4 regions of the Lysinibacillus sp. RC46 genome follow, and region 2 is predicted to be linked to each of the others. Evidence: riboswitches for the same ligand, from Rfam matches in the RefSeq annotation. Region 2 holds a riboswitch; each other region holds the start of a gene.
What was found. A riboswitch is a leader RNA that binds a small molecule or an ion and turns the genes downstream of it on or off. The one in region 2 is predicted to bind cobalamin.

Region 1 (4,762 bases), on a different contig from region 2:
TTAGATGAGGACGGCTATATTTGGATTGTCGATCGTAAAAAGGATGTCATTTTGTCAGGCGGTGTGAATATTTATCCGAAAGAAATTGAAGATAGTATGTTGAGCTATGAGGGGATTTTTGAAGTGGCAGTAATAGGTGTACCGCATCCGGAGTGGGGAGAAACGGTGAAGGCCGTTTATGCCGCTAAAACGGAAATTGACGAGGATGAACTGAAAGCTTATTTGGAGGAGCATCTTGCTAAATATAAAATTCCACGCATCTTTGAACGTGTGGAAGCGTTACCACGAAATGCATCGGGCAAAATACTAAAACAATCCTTGAAGGGACAAGAGGTGAGATAGCATGAAGGTTTTACAGCGGGAAGAAATGAAAACAACAAATTTTTTTAACGATAATGATACACTTCATAAAGTTTTAGAAATGATGCTAGATAAAGAGTTTGTGGACTATGCAAAACGTGAGTTAACAGATTTTGGTGAGCTTTGTGCTGGAGATATTGATGTGAGAGCCAAACATACGGATCGAGAGGGTGAACCTCGATTACAAAGGTATAATGCCTATGGTGAAGAAGTGTCAGAGGTTTGGGTTAATGATGGCTATAAAAAAACAATAGAAGAAACGTACAATACCGGCATAGTTGGCTATGTGCATAAGGATATTCCGCAATTAGGTAGGAAGGGAAATTATGTGTATAGCTTTGCTCAAGGCTATATACTATCACATGCTGAGCCAGGCTTTTACTGTCCTGTTACTTTAACAATGGCAACGGCTTATCTCCTTGATCATTATGCGAGTGATGAGGTAAAGGAGCGCTTTTTACCACATGTTTGTGCAACAGGAGATACAGAGCTATATGAGGGGGCTACATTTTTAACGGAGCGTCAAGGTGGCTCTGATGTTGGGGCGAATGTTGTGGAGGCAAGACAGGACGGCAATCAGTATCGCTTATATGGGGAAAAATATTTTGCATCAAACGCAGGAATGTGTGGAGTAACTATGGTATTGGCGCGCATGAAAGGGGCTCAGGTAGGCTCAAAGGGCTTAACATTATTTGCAGTTCCGTGGCGAAATGAGGATGGCACAGTTAATAATCTCCGCATTCGGCGTTTAAAGGATAAACTTGGCGTTAGAGCAGTGCCTTCTGGTGAGGTGGAATTTGATGGTGCGCTAGCATATGTTGTTGGTGATCCGAATAAAGGAATTTATTATATGCTGGAGGCACTTAATTTATCAAGAATTTGCAATGCGGTTGCTTCTATCGGCATTATGCGCCGCGGATATTTAGAGGCGAAGTATTATGTGACAAATCGTCATGCCTTTGGTAAACCTTTAACGCAATATCCTATGATTCAGGATACACTAGGGAAATTCGCTGCCAAGCTTCATGTAGAAGTTGCCACGGTTTTTGATCTTATTCAGCTTTACGATAAAGTAACTAGTGGGCAGGGGAATAAAGAAGACATTATTTTAAACCGCTTGTATATTGCTATCATGAAAAAAGAAACGGCAGAGCAAGCTGTACATTATGCTAGTGAAGCCATTGAATTACATGGCGGAAACGGCTATATTGAAGATTTTGTTACACCTCGGTTATTAAGAGATGCACAGGTACTTACTGTGTGGGAAGGGACTGCGAATATTTTAGCTTTAGAGCTCATTCGTTTAGTTGATAAGTTTCATGCGCACGAAATGTTTGTTCGTGTCATGGAAGAACGTCTAGAAAAACTAGTTGCCAGTCCATTAGTTGAAATTGTCGTGGATCAATTAGCAAAACTAGAATCAACTTTGCAAACATTTAGCCGTTTAGATGATGCAACAAAAACGTTTGAAGCAAAAAAGGTCGCAGAGAAAATGGCGCATTTATATGAAAGTGTGGTAGCAGTCGAATGGGCACAAAGATTCGGTGGCAAATATGAGAAGCTAGCAGATATTTATTTAGAGCACACATGGGCATTGCGAGAAATGGGTGCACCAATGAAAACGGTACAGTATTTTTCAGATATCGTTTAACTTCTTTTAGTATATTGATTTGTTTAGAAGTCGTCTCGAATGGAGGCGACTTCTTTCATTTTCATGTATAATACAATCAACTGAATATTATAAAGGTTCTTTACTTAAGTAAAGTGAAAAGGGAAATCGGTGTAATTCCGATGCGGTCCCGCCACTGTATGTGTGAGTTTTTTCAATCTGCGCCACTGAAAATTTCGGGAAGGCTTGAAAAAGCGTATGGAGCACGAGCCAGGAGACCTGCCTTTATAGAAAACACGTTGTAGCCTACGAGGATAGGATGGTGGATTTTGTATATGTATTTTTGTGCAAATTTGACCCCCTCATTATTTTATGATGAGGGGTATTTGTTTTGGAAGATGAATGTCGATAAATTTGAAAACATGGGCGATAAATTCACAATGTTAGGCGATAAACTCAAAAAGTTGGGTGATAAATTCACAATGTTAGGTGATAAACTCAAAATGTTGGCTGGAAGTTCGCAATGTTGACGATAACCCCACAATGTTAGGCGATCAAAAACTAAAATGTATCGATCAATCAGAAAAACAATAAAAACTATACGCACAAATAGACTAAGGAGGATTCACATGAAGAAAATTTGGAAAATAGGGTTATCAGCATTTTTAGCTATGGGCTTACTTGCTGCATGTAATACAAAAGAGGCGACAAATGAAAAGCCGTCATCTTCTGAGCAACAAGAGACTGCAAAAGTAGATCAAGCAACATTCCCAATGACGATAAAGGATGCTACTGGCAAGGATATTACGCTAGAGGCACCTCCTGAAAAAATTGTCTCACTCATTCCGAGTAACACAGAAATATTATTTGGCCTTGGCTTAAATAATGAAATAGTTGGCGTGACCGATAATGACGATTATCCACCAGAGGTTACTAAAAAAGAAAAGGTTGGCGGTATGGATTATAATATTGAAAAAATTATTGCTTTATCGCCAGATATCGTTTTTACGCATGCGTCAGGTATGAGTTATTCAAAAGGAGCCATTGAACAGCTTGAGGCGGTAGGTGTGAAAGTATTTGTTGTAGCGGATGCAAAAAACTTTAATGAAACTTACACAACGATTGAACAGCTTGGTCGTGCAACAGGAAAACTAGAAGAAGCTAAAAAAATTGTTGCAAATATGAAGGCAAAAGTTAAAGAAGTTGAAACAAAACTTGACGGTGTTGAGCCGAAGAAAGTCTTTGTAGAATCGTCTGATGAGCCACAGATTTATACAGCTGGTAAAGGTACATTTATGAATGAAATGCTAGAAATGATTCATGCTGAAAATGTGGCAGCAGATGTAAATGACTGGTATCAAATCGATGCTGAAAAAATTATCGCGAAAAATCCAGATGTCATTGTTGTGGCATATAATTATGTACCTGAAATTTTAACGAAAATTCCACAACGTGCAGGCTTTGAGACAATCTCTGCCGTAAAAAATAAAGCCATAGTACAAGTAGATGAAAATATGATAAGTCGTCAAGGTCCTCGATTAGCAGATGGTCTTGAGGAACTAGCAAAAGCTGTCTACCCTGAGGCGTTTAAATGAGTAAAACAATTGTAGCCTATGTAACAGCAATTACGCTTCTAACCATTAGCATCTGGTGTGGTGTGGCGATAGGCTCAGTTCATATTCCACTAGAAGTGTTGTGGAATAAGGCGGCTGATGAAACAGCCGCCAATATTTTATGGAAAATTCGATTACCCCGAGTCCTGCTGGCAGGGCTTGTAGGGGCGTCACTTGCAATTGCAGGGGCAGCTTTTCAGGGCTTATTAAAAAATCCTTTGGCTGATCCTTATACATTAGGTGTTTCCTCTGGTGCATCAGTTGGCGCAGTTATGACAATTTTTTTTAGTATATCAATACCTGTAGTAGGCCATTTTACATTGCCGACCTTTAGTATGATAGGTGCCATATTAACGATGGTAGCTGTTATGGGCTTTGCTAGAATAGTAGACCGCTCGCTAAAAATGGAAACTCTTATTTTAACAGGGGTTATATTTAGTTCATTTTTAGGTTCTTTGATTTCATTAATGATTGCATTGTCTGGTGAAGAGCTACGCCAAGTAATCGGATGGTTGCTAGGCTCAGTATCGATGCGTGGTTGGCCATATGTTCAGATGATTATTCCGTTTGTCATAATTGGCTCAATTATGCTTTGGACACAAAGACGCGAGTTAAATGTTCTGTTATATGGTGAAGAACGCGCGCAGCATTTAGGTGTCAATGTTAAGCGCAGTAAATATATTATTTTAGTGGGTGGATCCATGTTGACGGGAGCTGCGGTAGCTGTTTCTGGAACGATTGGCTTTGTTGGTTTAGTTGTTCCTCATATGACGAGAATGGTTTGGGGTTCTGATCACCGTCATTTATTGCCATTATCATTTTTAAATGGGGCAACTTTGCTGATTATTTGTGATTTAATAGCACGAACAATTATTATGCCAAGAGAGCTACCGATTGGTGTCATTACTGCATTTATTGGGGCGCCCGTTTTTTCCTATATTTTTTATAAGCAACGTAGAAGCAAGGGGGTACGGGCATGATTGTTGTTGAACATCTTTCCGGCGGCTATGAAGACGTACCGATCGTCCAGGATATAAGTTTTTCCGTTGAAAAAGGCAAAATACTAGGGATTTTAGGGCCGAATGGTAGCGGGAAATCCACACTGTTAAAAGTAATAAGTGGCATACTACCAGCAACTGCAGGCACTATATTAGTAGATGGCAAAAATAGTAGCTCTTAC
Region 2 (4,762 bases):
ATCCAGGTAGCAACAATAACTTTGCGTAATATTTAGCAGGGATTTTTGCGCCTAAAATGATAAAAGCACTCATCACAATAAATGTAATGAGTGAAATTCGTTCATCTCTCATGATAAGCGACAATAAAAGCAGTCCAAGGGATAACGTCATTTTTTCTAGCGGATGAACAGACGCTAGTTTATTCAAATAAGCATACTTATCAATGAGTAACATAGCGTTTAACCTTCTTTATGTTTGCCGCGCATTAAGCCGATGAAATACCCGATGAAACCAGCACCGATAGCAGCTTGTAGTGCGAATAATAAGCTTTCAATTTCACCACTTGGTGGTTCCCATAAGCTTTCAAACCATGGCTCGTAGCTAGCATCTATTTCACTAATTGCTGCTTCCGCTTCGCCATCAGCCCCTTCGAATTCAGCACCTTTTTGAATAAACAGGGGAACGATTGCTAACAACACAACAATGGCGATGAGCAGTAAGTTTTTTTTCATTTTAGTGAGCCTCCTTTGCAGAGAACACACGTAGAGCTTTTAGTTCACTCACATTGTATTTTTTCAGAAAGTTCATAACGATCACTGTTAAAATTCCTTCACTAACAGCAAGAGGAATTTGTGTTAACGCAAAAATACCAGCAAATTTAGTGAATGAAGCCATAAAGCCTCCGACCTCAGAAGGGAAGGCAAGAGCTAATTGGACAGAAGTGACAATATATGTACCTAAGTCACCAAGCATTGCTGCTAAAAAGACAGCAATGGAAAAGGATAGTCCCAATTTTTGTGAGCCCTTAAATACATAGTAGGCGATAATAGGACCCATAATTGCCATAGAAAAAGTGTTTGCCCCTAATGTTGTAAGCCCACCATGCGCTAACAGTAAAGATTGGAATAATAATACGATTGTCCCGATAACACTCATCGCTAATGGTCCAAAAAGAACTGTTCCAAGTCCAACACCTGTAGGATGCGAGCAACTTCCTGTTACAGAAGGGATTTTTAAGGCAGAAAGTACAAAGGCAAAGGCACCCGAAAGCCCTAATATCATTTTTGTTTCAGGATTTTCATCAATGGTTTTACGAATAGAACGTAATCCTAAAATAATAAATGGAATCGAAATGACCCACCAAAAAATCGCCCATTCGATTGGCAAAAAGCCCTCCATTATATGCATCGCAAATGCACGATTTGGTACGAATAAAAATGCCAATAAAAAATAACTAAGCTTCCAACCTGAAAATTTCAAAAATCTCTCCTCCTTACATTAAAATTTTTAGAAAAAGTATGCGAAAAAAAGCACTTCTCCGATAGTGGAAAAGTGCATAGCTAAAAAAGCAAATAAAATTCTAATCTGCTAAGCCGCACACCCATCCTCGTAGGTTGAAACGATCACATATTTTTCGGCAGGTCTCCTGGCTTTAGTTCAACGTTTTATAGGCCTTCCCATCCTTTGGACAGTGACATTATCTATAAAACTCCCTAATACAGTGGCGGGACCGCGCCGGACTTAAACCGGCTTCCCTTTTAAGCGAAATGCTGAACATTTCACACCGAAAAAAAGATGAAGTTGTGAGATTTCACGACAAAGTGTAACACGAATTTCCATATATATGCTATCCCTTTTGTGAAAAAATTTTAAATTGGGTGTCTATGTCGAAAATTTAGATAAATAGAAAATGGATGTCGCATTTTTCTATGGAATTTTAAAAAAATTGTCACAAATTAAGAAAGAAATATTGAAATTTTAAAAAAATAAGCTATGATAGAAACAGTTTTCAATTACAAAAAAACCATATAATTCATATAAAACATCCATAAGTGCTTGAATATTCAAGATAATAGGGAAATCGGTGAAAGTCCGATACAGCCCCCGCTACTGTAATAGCTGATGAAATCGCGGATGCCACTAGTGAAAACTTAGGAAGGCGCGAAAGTAAAAGGAAGCTTAAGTCAGGAAACCTGCTTATGTGATGATGCAAGCAAACTTTTCGGAGGGAGAAGTTGAAGCGAAAGCGAGTACCAGTATATATTCGTTTTTATTTGGCTTCTACTAAACCTTTACTCTTCGTCTAGAGTAAAGGTTTTTCTTTTTCCTAAAAGCATATGAGGGGAGAACGACTATGACAACTTGGAATTTAGAGGGGATGAAAACACATCTTTTTATTTGCAATGGTAGTAGTTGTATGAAAAAAGATGCTGAGGACATTACACAGGCAATTCGTGATGAAATACAGTTACTGGAGCTTGATAAGGAGATACATACAACAAGGACCCGCTGTAATGGCAGGTGTAAGGATGCTTGTGTTGTCATTGCATATCCTCAGGGCAATTGGTACCGAGTGCCAACGAAGGAGCATGCGAGAGTACTTGTACAAGATTTAAATCATGAAGCGTTACATAATGAGCATGTTTTTACATTGCGTGAAGGTTCGTTGCAGCGTACAGCACAAACAACAGCCATTAAAGGCATTGAAAAGGTGAAAGAGGGGTAACAAAATGGCTCAAAAAGGTAAGATTTTCGTAGTTGGCTTTGGCCCTGGAGACTTTAAACATATTACGACTCGTGCTGTGGAGGCACTACAACAAAGTCATATGATTATAGGCTATAAAACTTATGTTGAACTGATTCAGGATTTAGTTAGTGCAAAGTCGATTATTAGTACTGGTATGACAGAGGAAGTTTCACGTGCGCAAGAAGCGGTGCGTCAAGCAGAGGCTGGAAGTATCGTATCGGTCATTTCCAGTGGGGATGCCGGGGTTTATGGAATGGCAGGATTAGTGTATGAGGTATTAATCGAGCTAGGCTGGACAGAAGCAACTGGTATCGAGGTAGAAATTGTTCCAGGTATTTCAGCTATTAATTCATGTGCCAGTTTACTAGGTGCTCCCATTATGCATGACGCCTGTACCATTAGTTTAAGTGACCACTTAACACCTTGGAATTTAATTGCAAAACGAGTAGAAGCAGCAGCAATGGCGGATTTTGTTATTGCTCTTTATAACCCGAAAAGTGGACGTCGTACGAGACAAATTGTAGAGGCACAACGAATTTTATTGGAATATCGTTCGCCAGATACACCAGTTGGACTTGTGAAAAGCGCGTATCGTGACCGTCAGGAAATAACGATGACTACTTTAGCAGAAATGCTTGAACATGATATCGGCATGTTAACAACGGTTATTATCGGGAATTCAACAACATTCTTCTACGACAATAAAATGATTACGCCACGTGGTTATCAGCGTAAATATACACTTGGTGAGGAAAAACAACCGTTACGACCACATCAACGACTTAAAGAAGAAAATGAACCATGGGCGATGAATCAAGAAACAGGAGCAGCACGTAATGATTTTGCGACAGATCCTAATGCCAATCGTATTAAGCCCAGTTTAGCCATAACACCACAACAAAAGCCTAAAAAATCGTCACTTGAAATGGCGACAGCTGCTCTTACTATGGTAAAGGGAACAAGCGCGGTGAAAGTAACACCTAAGCGTGTTCAACAAAAAATCGAATCTATTTTTGAATTAGCGGTTAGTCCTGGGGTTGCCAATAAGTTCTTTAGTCCTCAACAAATGATGACGTTGGCTGAGGTAGTTGGTGAGGAAGGAACGATGGAGTATACACCAGACCATCAAATTCATTTGAAAGTTCCAACGTCCGAGCCTGAAGAGGTTACCGCAAAGCTTCGTGAAGTTGGCTTTTTACTAGCACCAATTGGTGACGTGCTATCGTTAAAGGCTTGTGACTTCTGTTATGGAGAAAAGTTCGATTCGATTCCATATGCGGAAGAAATTCAAGAAAAGCTTGGTGGTATGTCGTTACCGAAAACATTAAATATCGGCTTTAACGGCTGCGGTATGGCATGTTATCGAGCAGTATTTGATGATATTGGCATTGTTTATCGTAAAAGTAAATTTGATGTTTTTATTGGTGCCAAGCCGGTTGGTCGTACAGCACATGCGGCCCAGCCAGTTGTTGAGGGATTAGAGCCTGAACAGCTCATCCCACTTATTACCGATATTATCGAAGAATATAAAGCAAATGCACATCCAAATGAACGTTTGTTTAAATACTTCAAGCGTGTGAAAAAGATATTACATTTTACGTATCAGGATATGTCTTCAAAAATAAAAGTAGAGCCCGCTCCATGCGGCGACTAGTGAGGAGTAATAAGATGAAAGCAATTTTATTTGTCGGCCACGGGAGCCGTTTAGCTGCAGGAAATGATGAGGTACGCACGTTTATCGAGCAAATGACACCTCGTATTGATGATAGCTTTTTAGTAGAAACATGTTTTTTAGAGTTCGCTTCGCCGAACATTGAAGAAGGTATTACGAACTGTGTGAAGAAGGGTGCTACAGAGGTACACGTTATTCCGATTATCCTTCTTCATGCTGGACATTCAAAAATGCATATTCCAGCAGAAATCGAACATGCGCGTGAGCATTATCCGAATATAACGTTCACATATGGTCAAACAATCGGTATCCATGAAGAAATATTTGCGATTTTAGAAGATCGTTTAGCAGAAATCGGCTTTAATGCGGAAGAAGAACAGAAGGATACTGCCATTTTATTAATTGCACGAGGCGGTAGTGACCCATATGCAAATGGTGATTTTTATAAAATTACACGTTTGTTATGGGAAAAACTCCCGGTTCAGTATGTAGAAAGCGCGTTTATGGGCGTCACAGATCCGCGTGTTGAAGAAGGAATAGAGCGCTGTGTGAAGCTGGGTGCTAAAAAAGTCATTATGCTACC
Region 3 (4,762 bases), on a different contig from region 2:
CGCGGGAATAACAAACGCTATGTCGACAGTGCCAACGTTGGGGAGCACTATGCTATTATTCCAACGAAAAAAGTGCCAACAGAAAAAGCGTTACAATCAATGAATGCTGATGAAAGAAATATTTATTTCGAAATAGTCAATACGACACTCGCCATGTTTCACCAAGATTATGAATACGATGAAAAAACGATTATAACGAATGTCAAAAATTTAGAGTTTAAAACGGTAGGGAAAACAGAACTTGTAAAAGGTTGGAAAGAATTGTTTTTAAGTGAAAAAGGGATGCAAGAGCGTGAGGAATCGTTACCTGTTGTTTTCCAAGATGAAATGGTACAAAGTAAGGTTTCTATTCTAGAAGGCACAACTACGCCTCCTAAGCCTTATACAGAAGGGCAACTCATTACGATGATGAAAACATGTGGTAAATCAGTTGAGGATGAAGAAGAAATCGAGGTGCTGAAATCGATTGAAGGTATTGGTACAGAAGCAACTCGAAGTGGCATTATAGAGACCATTAAAAAGCATGGATTTATTGAAGTACGAAAAAACATAGTGAGCGTTTTGCCGAAAGGGGAGCTTTTATGTCGGGCTATCGAAGGGACATTACTTTCAAGTCCATCTATGACTGCAAAATGGGAAATTTACTTAAATAAAATTGGTCGTGGAGAAGGCTCTGCAAAACATTTTATTGAAAGCATAGGCAAGTTTATTACTCAATTAATAGCGGAGGTACCTAAACAATTAGAGTCACTTTCAATTGAAGCTGAGCAGTTTAAACCAGCTGCTGTGAAAGATATTGTGCCATGTTCGACATGCAAAGTAGGAAAAATAGGTTTGCGTAAAAGTTTTTACGGTTGTTCGAATTATAAAAATGGTTGTAAGCAAACGTTCCCAGAAAGGTTACTAGGAAAAAAACTAACTGAAAAGAACATTAATGATTTATGTAAGATTGGTAAAACAGCTGTGGTTAAAGGGTTTAAGTCAAAGAATGGTAAACAATTTAATGCGTCACTTCGTTTGGTAGAAGGAAAAATTGAATTTGAGTTTAATGAAAAGTAATTGCGGATGAGATTTTTTTCACCGTCAATGCCGTTCAGACGATTAAAAATAGTGAAGATGTGACACTCAGCAAAGTAACACGAGCGAAGAAGAAATTTGAAGTAGTAGGGAAATGCCCATTATGTGGTCATAGCGTGATCGAAGGACAAAAAGGCTTCGGCTGCAGTAACTGGGAAAAGGGCTGTAAATTTGTCATCTGGAAAAACGATGAATTTTTAGCCGCGAAGAAGAAGAAGCCTACCAAAACAATGGTGAAGAAATTGCTAGCCGATGGAACGGTATTGGTAAAAGGCTTAACAAGTAAAAAAGGTTCTAAATTCGATGCTCAATTAAAATATGAAAAAAATACTGACAACGAATATTTTAGTTGGAAGATGGAATTTGAAAAAAAGGATTAAAATTAAGCATTTATGAATCTTGTTGAATTAATTCTCACTACCCTAAACAATTATTTTATGAAATGAAGGTTATCTCAACCTAATGACTTCCAAGTAGAAAAGAAAATCCTTTGTATTTTTATAATTTCCATTTATAAAAATAGATAACCAAAATAGAATGAAAGATTTGTTAGTAGATCATGTAGAGTGTTGCCCTCACTGATATTGAATATCGAGACTAATAGCGTACTATGAGGAATTTGTATAGTAAGGTAAGATAAATTATTGTCTAAATTTATTTTATTTTTCCAATAGTAATTAATGTTTAACAGTTCTATTTTCTGGCTATTAATCTCTCGTTTATTACTATTTTTACTTTAATGTAATATATAATGTAATTGCTATCTGGAAAATATTCTGATATTGTTCCTCTTATAACTTAATAATTTTTGTTGGTGCGAATGACATTGTTCGTTTGCTTAAAAGGGAAATCGGTGCAAATCCGATGCTGTCCCGCAACTGTAATGGAGAGTCTATACAATATGTCACTGTAGCGAGCTATGGGAAGGCGTATAGATGATGAACCTAAGCCAGGAGACCTGCCAATAAAAGCAACAAACTTACATAGAACCACGAGGATGGTTGTAGTGACTGGGAAGAGACGCCCTTTATTTAACTATGACATCCTCTTGTAGACAAGGGGATTTTTTTATGCCCTTTGCTTTAAGAGAGGAGAGCGTTTTGAAGAATCCAACAACTAGAAAAATCAACCTACTCTTATTAGTGTTGACTGGTGTCGTTCTAATATCCTTGACGTTAGCGATAATGGTAGGCTCTGTGTCTATAACACCTAGTATTGTATGGCGCATTATTTTATCGCATATCCCGTTCAATCCACTTGGCATTACAGAAGATTGGAGTCGTTCGCAGGAAATCATCATCTGGCAAATTCGTACTCCCCGCGTAGTACTTGCCATAATAGTCGGAGCGGGTCTTGCAATTTCGGGAGCTGCTATTCAAGCTTTAGTTCGCAACTCAATCGCAGACCCCTATATTTTAGGTGTATCTTCCGGTGCATCTGTCGGGGCGACGTCTGTTATTTTACTGGGCGCTTTTTCATTTTTAGGTATGTATGCGCTATCACTTGCGGCTTTTATAGGTGCGACGATTGCAGTACTAATCGTGTTTTTCTTAGCACGAGTTGAGGGGCGAATTTCAGTTATTCGATTATTATTAGCCGGAATTGCCGTGTCACTAGTTTTGTCAGCAATGACGAATTTTATGCTGATGATGGCGAAAGAAGAGGGCGGTATAAAGGCAGTGATGTATTGGATGATGGGAAGTCTGGCTGGAGCGAAATGGGTAAATTTAATGATTCCGTTCGTTGTTTTAACGGTCGTCTACGTAATTTTACGTCTTCATGCACGTCATTTGAATTTACTTTTACTAGGCGAAGAATCTGCTGTTACGCTGGGGATTAATTTAGAGAAATTTCGATTGCTACTAATTCTATTAATTTCCCTATTAACAGGTGTCCTTGTTGCTGTAAGTGGTGCAATTGGCTTTATAGGACTGATTATTCCACATATCGTACGCATGATTGTCGGCTCAAATTATAAGTTTGTACTGCCAGTCAGTGCATTAATTGGTGCGATATTTTTAATATGGGCTGATGCAGCTGCGCGTATTGTGATTGCACCTGAGGAAATGCCGATTGGAATTATTACTGCTTTATGCGGATGCCCATTTTTTATATGGATGTTGCGTAAGCAAATGTATTCTTTCGGGGAGGAAAATTAGATGGTATACGTAGCAAAGAACCTTACTTTTGCCGTGCAGCAGGTGAAAATATTAAACAATGTTTCTGTACATATTCAAGAACGCGAGTTTGTGGGCATAATTGGACCTAATGGCAGTGGGAAATCGACCCTATTAAAAAATATGTATCGTATGCTACAACCTCAAGAGGGAGAAGTATTTTTATTTAATGAAAATATTTACAAGCAATCTTCAAAGGAGATAGCAAAGCAACTAGCCGTCGTAGGGCAGGAAACACCAGTGCTTTTTGAGTTTACTGTTAAGGATCTTGTTGCAATGGGACGTACACCGCATAAAAGGCTTATGGAAGTGGATACAAAAGAAGATCTAGCTATTGTCGAGGAATCGATGCAGCAAGCAGGCGTACTGCATTTAAGTGAACGTACTTTTAGTTCATTATCTGGTGGTGAGAAAAAACGAGTCGTTGTTGCAAGGGCTTTGGCGCAACAGGCTAAGGTTATGGCATTAGATGAGCCAACGAATCATTTAGATATTCAGCATCAACTCCAGCTTATGGATTTAATACAGAGCTTGCCGATTACGGTCATTGTAGCCTTGCATGATTTAAATATTGCAGCAACTTATTGCGATAAAATTTATGTTTTAAAGGACGGAGAAATTGCGGCGTATGGAACTCCGTTTGATGTATTAACACCCTCATTGCTACAAAAGGTGTTTGGTGTACATGCAGAAGTTAATGTACATCCTGTCACGAAAAAGCCGCATATTTATTATATATCTGAGCAATTTTTATAGTTAGTTTAAGAGACTTAGATTTCTTTCAATATATTTTTTAGAAAAAAGGAGAAGTAGACATGAAGACATTAAAAAGCGTATGGCTTGTTCTTGCAATCGCAATGCTAAGTATTTTAGCGGCTTGTGGTAACGAGGAAAAACAGGATTCAGCATCGCAAAGTGAACAAGTAGAACCAGCAAAAGCAGGAGCAACGGAAGTAACGATTGACAATAACGATACGACACAAGTCTATTCGCAAGCACCTAAAAAAGCAATTAGCTTAAATCAGCATGTGACAGAGATTATGCTAGCGTTAGGCTTAGAGGATTCAATGGTCGGAACAGCATATTTAGATGATGCAATTTATCCACCGTTACAGGCAGCTTATGATAAAGTTCCGGTACTAGCTGAGCAATACCCAACAAAGGAACAAGTGATTGATGCAGGAGCAGATTTTTTATATGCAGGCTGGAAAAGCGGGTTTAGTGAGAAGGGTGTTGGAACACCAGAAGAACTAGAAGCACTTGGCATCCACACTTATTTACATACATCTTCAAGCATTAAAAATCCTAAGTTAGAGGATATTTTCGGCGATATTCGTAACATCGCCAAGATATTCCATGTGGAAGAGCGTGGAGAAAAGTTAATTGAGCAAATGACAAAAGATGTAGAGGATATTCGTACGAAGCTTCCGCAAGAGGAGGGGAATTTACGTATTCTTGTATTTGATAGTGGTGAGAAAGAAGTTTTCACTGCTGCCCAAAACTTCATG
Region 4 (4,762 bases), on a different contig from region 2:
CGATGGTTTGGATGATTTTACATTTTCTGTTTTTTCATTTACACACCCTGTTAAAAAGAAAATTCCCAGTAAAGCTCCTGCAAATATATATTTTTTCAATATCTTCACCTCACAAAAACGAATTAAATAACAGAATAATTAGTTATTTATTTAAACTATAACACATTTACAAATATTGGGGCAGAAAATATATGAAGTAACGAGCCTGAGGGAATGAACTTTGAAATTTCAATAGTTAAAAAAACAATTTAAGCACAAGTTTCCCTTTTTGGTATAATATTGAAAGAGGGGGATTTGAAAATGGGTATAAATTTTAATAGTTTTCTTAAAGAAGAATTGTCAGTAATCGATATTCAAACAGCTATGGTACAAGGTGATATAACATCAAAAGAATTAACTATGTATTATTTGCACAGAATTGCTAAGTATGATCAAGGCGGACAGAAAATTAATTCTATGCTTGAAATTAATCCTGAAGCGATATTTATTGCTGAAGCATTAGATGAGGAAAGACTAACAAAAGGGGCTAGAGGGCCTTTACACGGAATTCCGGTAGTTTTAAAAGATAATATCGAAACGAAAGATTTTATGCACACTAGTGCAGGCGTAATAGCATTGGAAAATTATTTAGCTAAGCAGGATGCATTTCTAGTAAAAAAGCTTCGTGAAGCAGGGGCTGTTATTTTAGGGAAAGCAAATATGACTGAATTAGCAAACGCTATGTCGAGTACGATGTGGGCGGGTTATAGTTCTCGAGGTGGCCAAACACTAAATCCTTATGGCGATCCAGAACTTTATGTGGGAGGATCTAGCTCAGGGTCAGCGGTAGCAGTTGCATCGAACTTTTCAGTTTTATCAATTGGAACTGAGACAGACGCCTCGATTTTAAGTCCAGCTATTACAAATTCAGTAGTTGGCATAAAACCGACTGTTGGGCTCATTAGTCGACAGGGCATTATTCCGTTTACATACTCTCAAGACACAGCAGGGCCAATGGCTAGAACAGTAACAGATGCAGCTATTTTATTGGGCGTGTTAACAGGAGTAGATCAAGACGACGTCGCTACATATAAAAGTGAAAGAAGGTTATATAAGGATTACACCCCTTTTTTAGAGGCCACAGGATTAAATGGCGCTAGAATTGGTGTTTATAATAATGCCTCAAAAGCTTATTATGACTCAGAGGAATATGATGAAACACTTTTTAATAATGCAATTCAGGTTTTAAGAGATCAAGGAGCCGATATTATTGAAGGCATCGAAATCCCTTCTTTTCATAGAGACTGGAAATGGGGAGTACCACAATACGAATTAAAGCATAGTTTAAATAATTTCCTTGTAAATCTACCTTCCCACATGCCTGTGCATTCTATCTCTGAGTTAATTCAATTTAATAAACGTTCAAAAGGAAAGTCGTTAAAATATGGTCAGGATAAATTGGAATTGAGAGAGAAACTATCGAACACATTAAGAGACTCTGACTATTTAAATGCAAAACTAGAGGATTTGTATTTTTCTCAAGAACAAGGAATCGATTATACATTAAAAAAATATGAATTGGATGCGATTATCTTTCCATCATATATAGGTTCGACAATTAGTGCAAAAGCTGGTTATCCGTCTATTGCCGTCCCAGCAGGGTATATGAAAACTGGGAGACCGTTTGGCATAACATTCGCAGGAACTGCATTTAGTGAAGATGTTCTAATAAAACTTGCATTTTCATTCGAACAAGCAACTAAACTACGAAAATCACCGAAGTTGAGTGAGTAGTTTTAAAATATCTAATTGCCTCAATTGACTTTAAAAATACTGTACTTTACTATTAACGGAAAGAAATCTAGTATTTTCCAGTTTCTTGACAACTGAATAGCGTAGAGTAATAGGTGTAAATTGCGTGCAATTTACTGAAAAGGGAAGTCGGTGCAAATCCGACACTGTCCCGCACCTGTAAATTCATAAAGTATAAAAAACGTTTCATTCTTTTAATAAACTCGATCAACAACGTTTCAATTCGTTTGTTGGTCGTTCTTTTTTTGCGTTGAAAGTGAGTGACCCAAAAGCCAGTGATTCTGAATGGCCTTGGCATGTTATAGAAGAAGTTCAAGTAGAGTTATTCAAACAATAACCAAAAAATTCAAGTTGGGGGAAATACATAATGATAATTAAACCGACAAAAAAAGTCTTACTGTCATGGATGAAAAGTTATGTCCCTGAAAGAGATTTATTTTTTCTATCAGAAGAACATCTTAATGAAATTGACTTTACAGATGTATTGTTAATGCCCATAGATGAGTTTTATACTCACAGCACATATCAGCATTTAAATTATGTTAATAGTTATGAATACTGGAATATAAAGAACGCACAATATGTAATTATTGCTGAAAAAGAATGGATTGAGAGCAAATCGAAAGAGGACCAACAATTGATTTTAAGTTTTCAAGTGCAATGTGAAAGAGGGCTTGTACTCCCCGTTAAATTTATAAAGGAGATAGAAAAAGTACCTTCGAGTTATGTACAGAATGGGCACGTTATCATACAGCGTTCAATGTGGGAAGGTCTTGACGAATCATTTAAAGAACAGTTACTTACAACAATGGTTTATGAATGGTGGGATAAGGGAGAATGTGAGGAACCTCCAAAATCATTACCTAGTTTTCTACAGCAATTTGCTAATACTTTTGGGCATCGTCAAGGTGCAAATTGTTTAGCAGCGGTTTTGTTTGCAATTTCAAAAGGGAAACAAAAGTGGTTTATTTATGAATGGATATATCAAAAAACATTTCTTGAAAAATTAAGTCAGTATAACTATGAAGAGGTCCTAGGTGAAGGGATACAACAAGGCGACATTGTGATTTGGAAGGATGAAAATGGTATTATTCAACATGCAGCTTATCATATTGGTGAAGAACTATATTTTAATAAGCATGGACAAACGATGTTTAATCCTTGGAAGATACTTTCGAAAAAGCAACTATATAAAGAGTGGGAGCACCTAACACCTGTGAAAATGAGAAAGAGGATAACGAAATAATAAAAGAGTATCTACAATCCGAGTTAAAAACTAATAAGAACTGGAATATATTATGTTATTCAGACTTTACAGCAGATGCAAATGTTTGAAGAGACACATGGAAAGTTAGGTAATAAGCGAGGAAATACAGAAAAAAATCACGATAATCTAGTTATTGCAGGAGCATTATCCGTACAGGGAATGAAGGCGAATAAGTGGTATGCATAGCAAAATCCTATTACTGATTAGTTAAGTGTAATGTATTACAATTATTGGTATATGGGAGGTGACTAGATGGAACATATATTAGTCTATAATAGTAAAGAATATTAATTACAATATGAAACAATTCAATAAATCATTCAAACAAGGAATATATTTGTAGACGGAAAATCGTTAAATATTACATCAGTGACTGTAGATTTAGATGGTAAGGTATATATTCGCATATAATTATAAATACATAAAGGTCACATCTAACAAGGTGTGGCTTTTTATTATGCCTTAGGCGGTTGAGTATGAAATTGAAAGAGGAGAATTTAAAAGGATCACCCGGAGGATAGTGACCCTTAGTAAAGATTTGGAGGTGTAAGGTTAAATTAGTATTACCTTACAATAGTTATGAGCATTTTAGGAGATATAGGGTATTAATAACCTCTATTCATGAAAGTAGCGCCGACAATAATTAGAAGAATGAACAGAACAACGACAAAAGCGAATGGGTTTCGTTCGCGACGCTCTTCGCGAAATTCTCCGCAGTATTCCATACAATATCCCTCCTTTCTATAATCTATAATCTATAATATGTATAGTTTTCAAAAGGGATTGCGGTATTTATCTTAGGATGCGTTAGAAAAATGTTTAAAAATAAATATGTTAAAAATAGGTATACACTATCAAGAAAAAATAATAGATGTTGATCCTGGCAAGCAGTATGCTACTGAATATGTCGAACCAAGTGAAGATGAGAAATTTATTGATAGGTATTTGCTTGACTTAACAGGTAAAGAAGTTCAATATGATTTAGCAAATAATTTAGATAAAGATTTCTACTTAAATGGAACTGCTAAGTTATGTAGTTATTATAATTACGGATACACTAATGAAAAGGATTTCTTTTGCGGAGAATTAACACCTATTGACGGAGGATATTCAGATTCGTGGTATTTATATTTCAGTAGAGATACATTTAAAGACGTATATCAAGAATTATTAAAAGGTGATGTTAATATGAGAATTTCAGCAATTATACCGTCTAAATCATATAAACGTGGTCAAGGTAATATGGCTGGTGTTCGGAGAATGGAAACATACTGACTATAGAGGGGATAATCTCCCTCTTTTTTTATTTGCAAAAATATGAAGAAAAAAGAAAAATTTACTTTTAAACTAACATTAATTGACTTTCAATCCACACACCTTTACAATTAATTTTAATAATTCAACAGGAATGTGGAGTATTTTAATAATCTAATAGGAATACTAGATTCCTTTGACAACTGAATAGCGTGGATTAATAGGTGTAAATTGCGTGCAATTTACTTAAAAGGGAAGTCGGTGCAAATCCGACACTGTCCCGCAACTGTAAATGTGAGCGACTTTTCATAGACCACTGTTTAACGACGGGAAGGAGAAAAGTAGCGATGATCATGAGTCAGGATACCTGCTTATTATGAGTACACACCATAACCCTACGAGGAATCACCTAAGTTACTGATTGTGTAAGTCAGATATATCAAGGGTTTG

Region 1: linked by a shared signal. The riboswitch ahead of ABH966_RS24510 (hypothetical protein) and the one ahead of ABH966_RS19455 ((2Fe-2S) ferredoxin domain-containing protein) in region 2 are both predicted to bind cobalamin.
Region 3: linked by a shared signal. The riboswitch ahead of ABH966_RS25250 (FecCD family ABC transporter permease) and the one ahead of ABH966_RS19455 ((2Fe-2S) ferredoxin domain-containing protein) in region 2 are both predicted to bind cobalamin.
Region 4: linked by a shared signal. The riboswitch ahead of ABH966_RS12655 (hypothetical protein) and the one ahead of ABH966_RS19455 ((2Fe-2S) ferredoxin domain-containing protein) in region 2 are both predicted to bind cobalamin.

Annotation. Positions count from the first base shown of each region.
Region 1 covers NZ_JBGCCF010000042.1:37,662-42,423, reverse strand. Annotated here, with positions in the region: gene ABH966_RS24520 (class I adenylate-forming enzyme family protein) at 1-342, shown strand, start outside; gene ABH966_RS24515 (acyl-CoA dehydrogenase family protein) at 344-2,011, shown strand; cobalamin riboswitch at 2,088-2,270, shown strand; gene ABH966_RS24510 (hypothetical protein) at 2,299-2,499, shown strand; gene ABH966_RS24505 (ABC transporter substrate-binding protein) at 2,599-3,564, shown strand; gene ABH966_RS24500 (FecCD family ABC transporter permease) at 3,561-4,562, shown strand; gene ABH966_RS24495 (adenosylcobinamide amidohydrolase) at 4,559-4,762, shown strand, end outside.
Region 2 covers NZ_JBGCCF010000024.1:27,610-32,371, reverse strand. Annotated here, with positions in the region: gene cbiQ (cobalt ECF transporter T component CbiQ) at 1-214, opposite strand, end outside; gene ABH966_RS19465 (energy-coupling factor ABC transporter substrate-binding protein) at 220-492, opposite strand; gene ABH966_RS19460 (energy-coupling factor ABC transporter permease) at 494-1,240, opposite strand; cobalamin riboswitch at 1,380-1,564, opposite strand; cobalamin riboswitch at 1,794-1,976, shown strand; gene ABH966_RS19455 ((2Fe-2S) ferredoxin domain-containing protein) at 2,115-2,486, shown strand; gene cobJ (precorrin-3B C(17)-methyltransferase) at 2,491-4,161, shown strand; gene ABH966_RS19445 (sirohydrochlorin chelatase) at 4,176-4,762, shown strand, end outside.
Region 3 covers NZ_JBGCCF010000047.1:7,444-12,205, reverse strand. Annotated here, with positions in the region: gene ABH966_RS25260 (type IA DNA topoisomerase) at 1-1,059, shown strand, start outside; partial or broken gene ABH966_RS25255 (topoisomerase C-terminal repeat-containing protein) at 1,077-1,457, shown strand; cobalamin riboswitch at 1,873-2,057, shown strand; gene ABH966_RS25250 (FecCD family ABC transporter permease) at 2,178-3,236, shown strand; gene ABH966_RS25245 (ABC transporter ATP-binding protein) at 3,237-4,010, shown strand; gene ABH966_RS25240 (ABC transporter substrate-binding protein) at 4,070-4,762, shown strand, end outside.
Region 4 covers NZ_JBGCCF010000012.1:40,997-45,758, reverse strand. Annotated here, with positions in the region: gene ABH966_RS12665 (hypothetical protein) at 1-99, opposite strand, end outside; gene ABH966_RS12660 (amidase family protein) at 301-1,773, shown strand; cobalamin riboswitch at 1,868-2,082, shown strand; gene ABH966_RS12655 (hypothetical protein) at 2,159-3,037, shown strand; gene ABH966_RS12650 (hypothetical protein) at 3,119-3,244, shown strand; gene ABH966_RS12645 (YjcZ family sporulation protein) at 3,664-3,783, opposite strand; gene ABH966_RS12640 (hypothetical protein) at 3,890-4,333, shown strand; cobalamin riboswitch at 4,518-4,701, shown strand.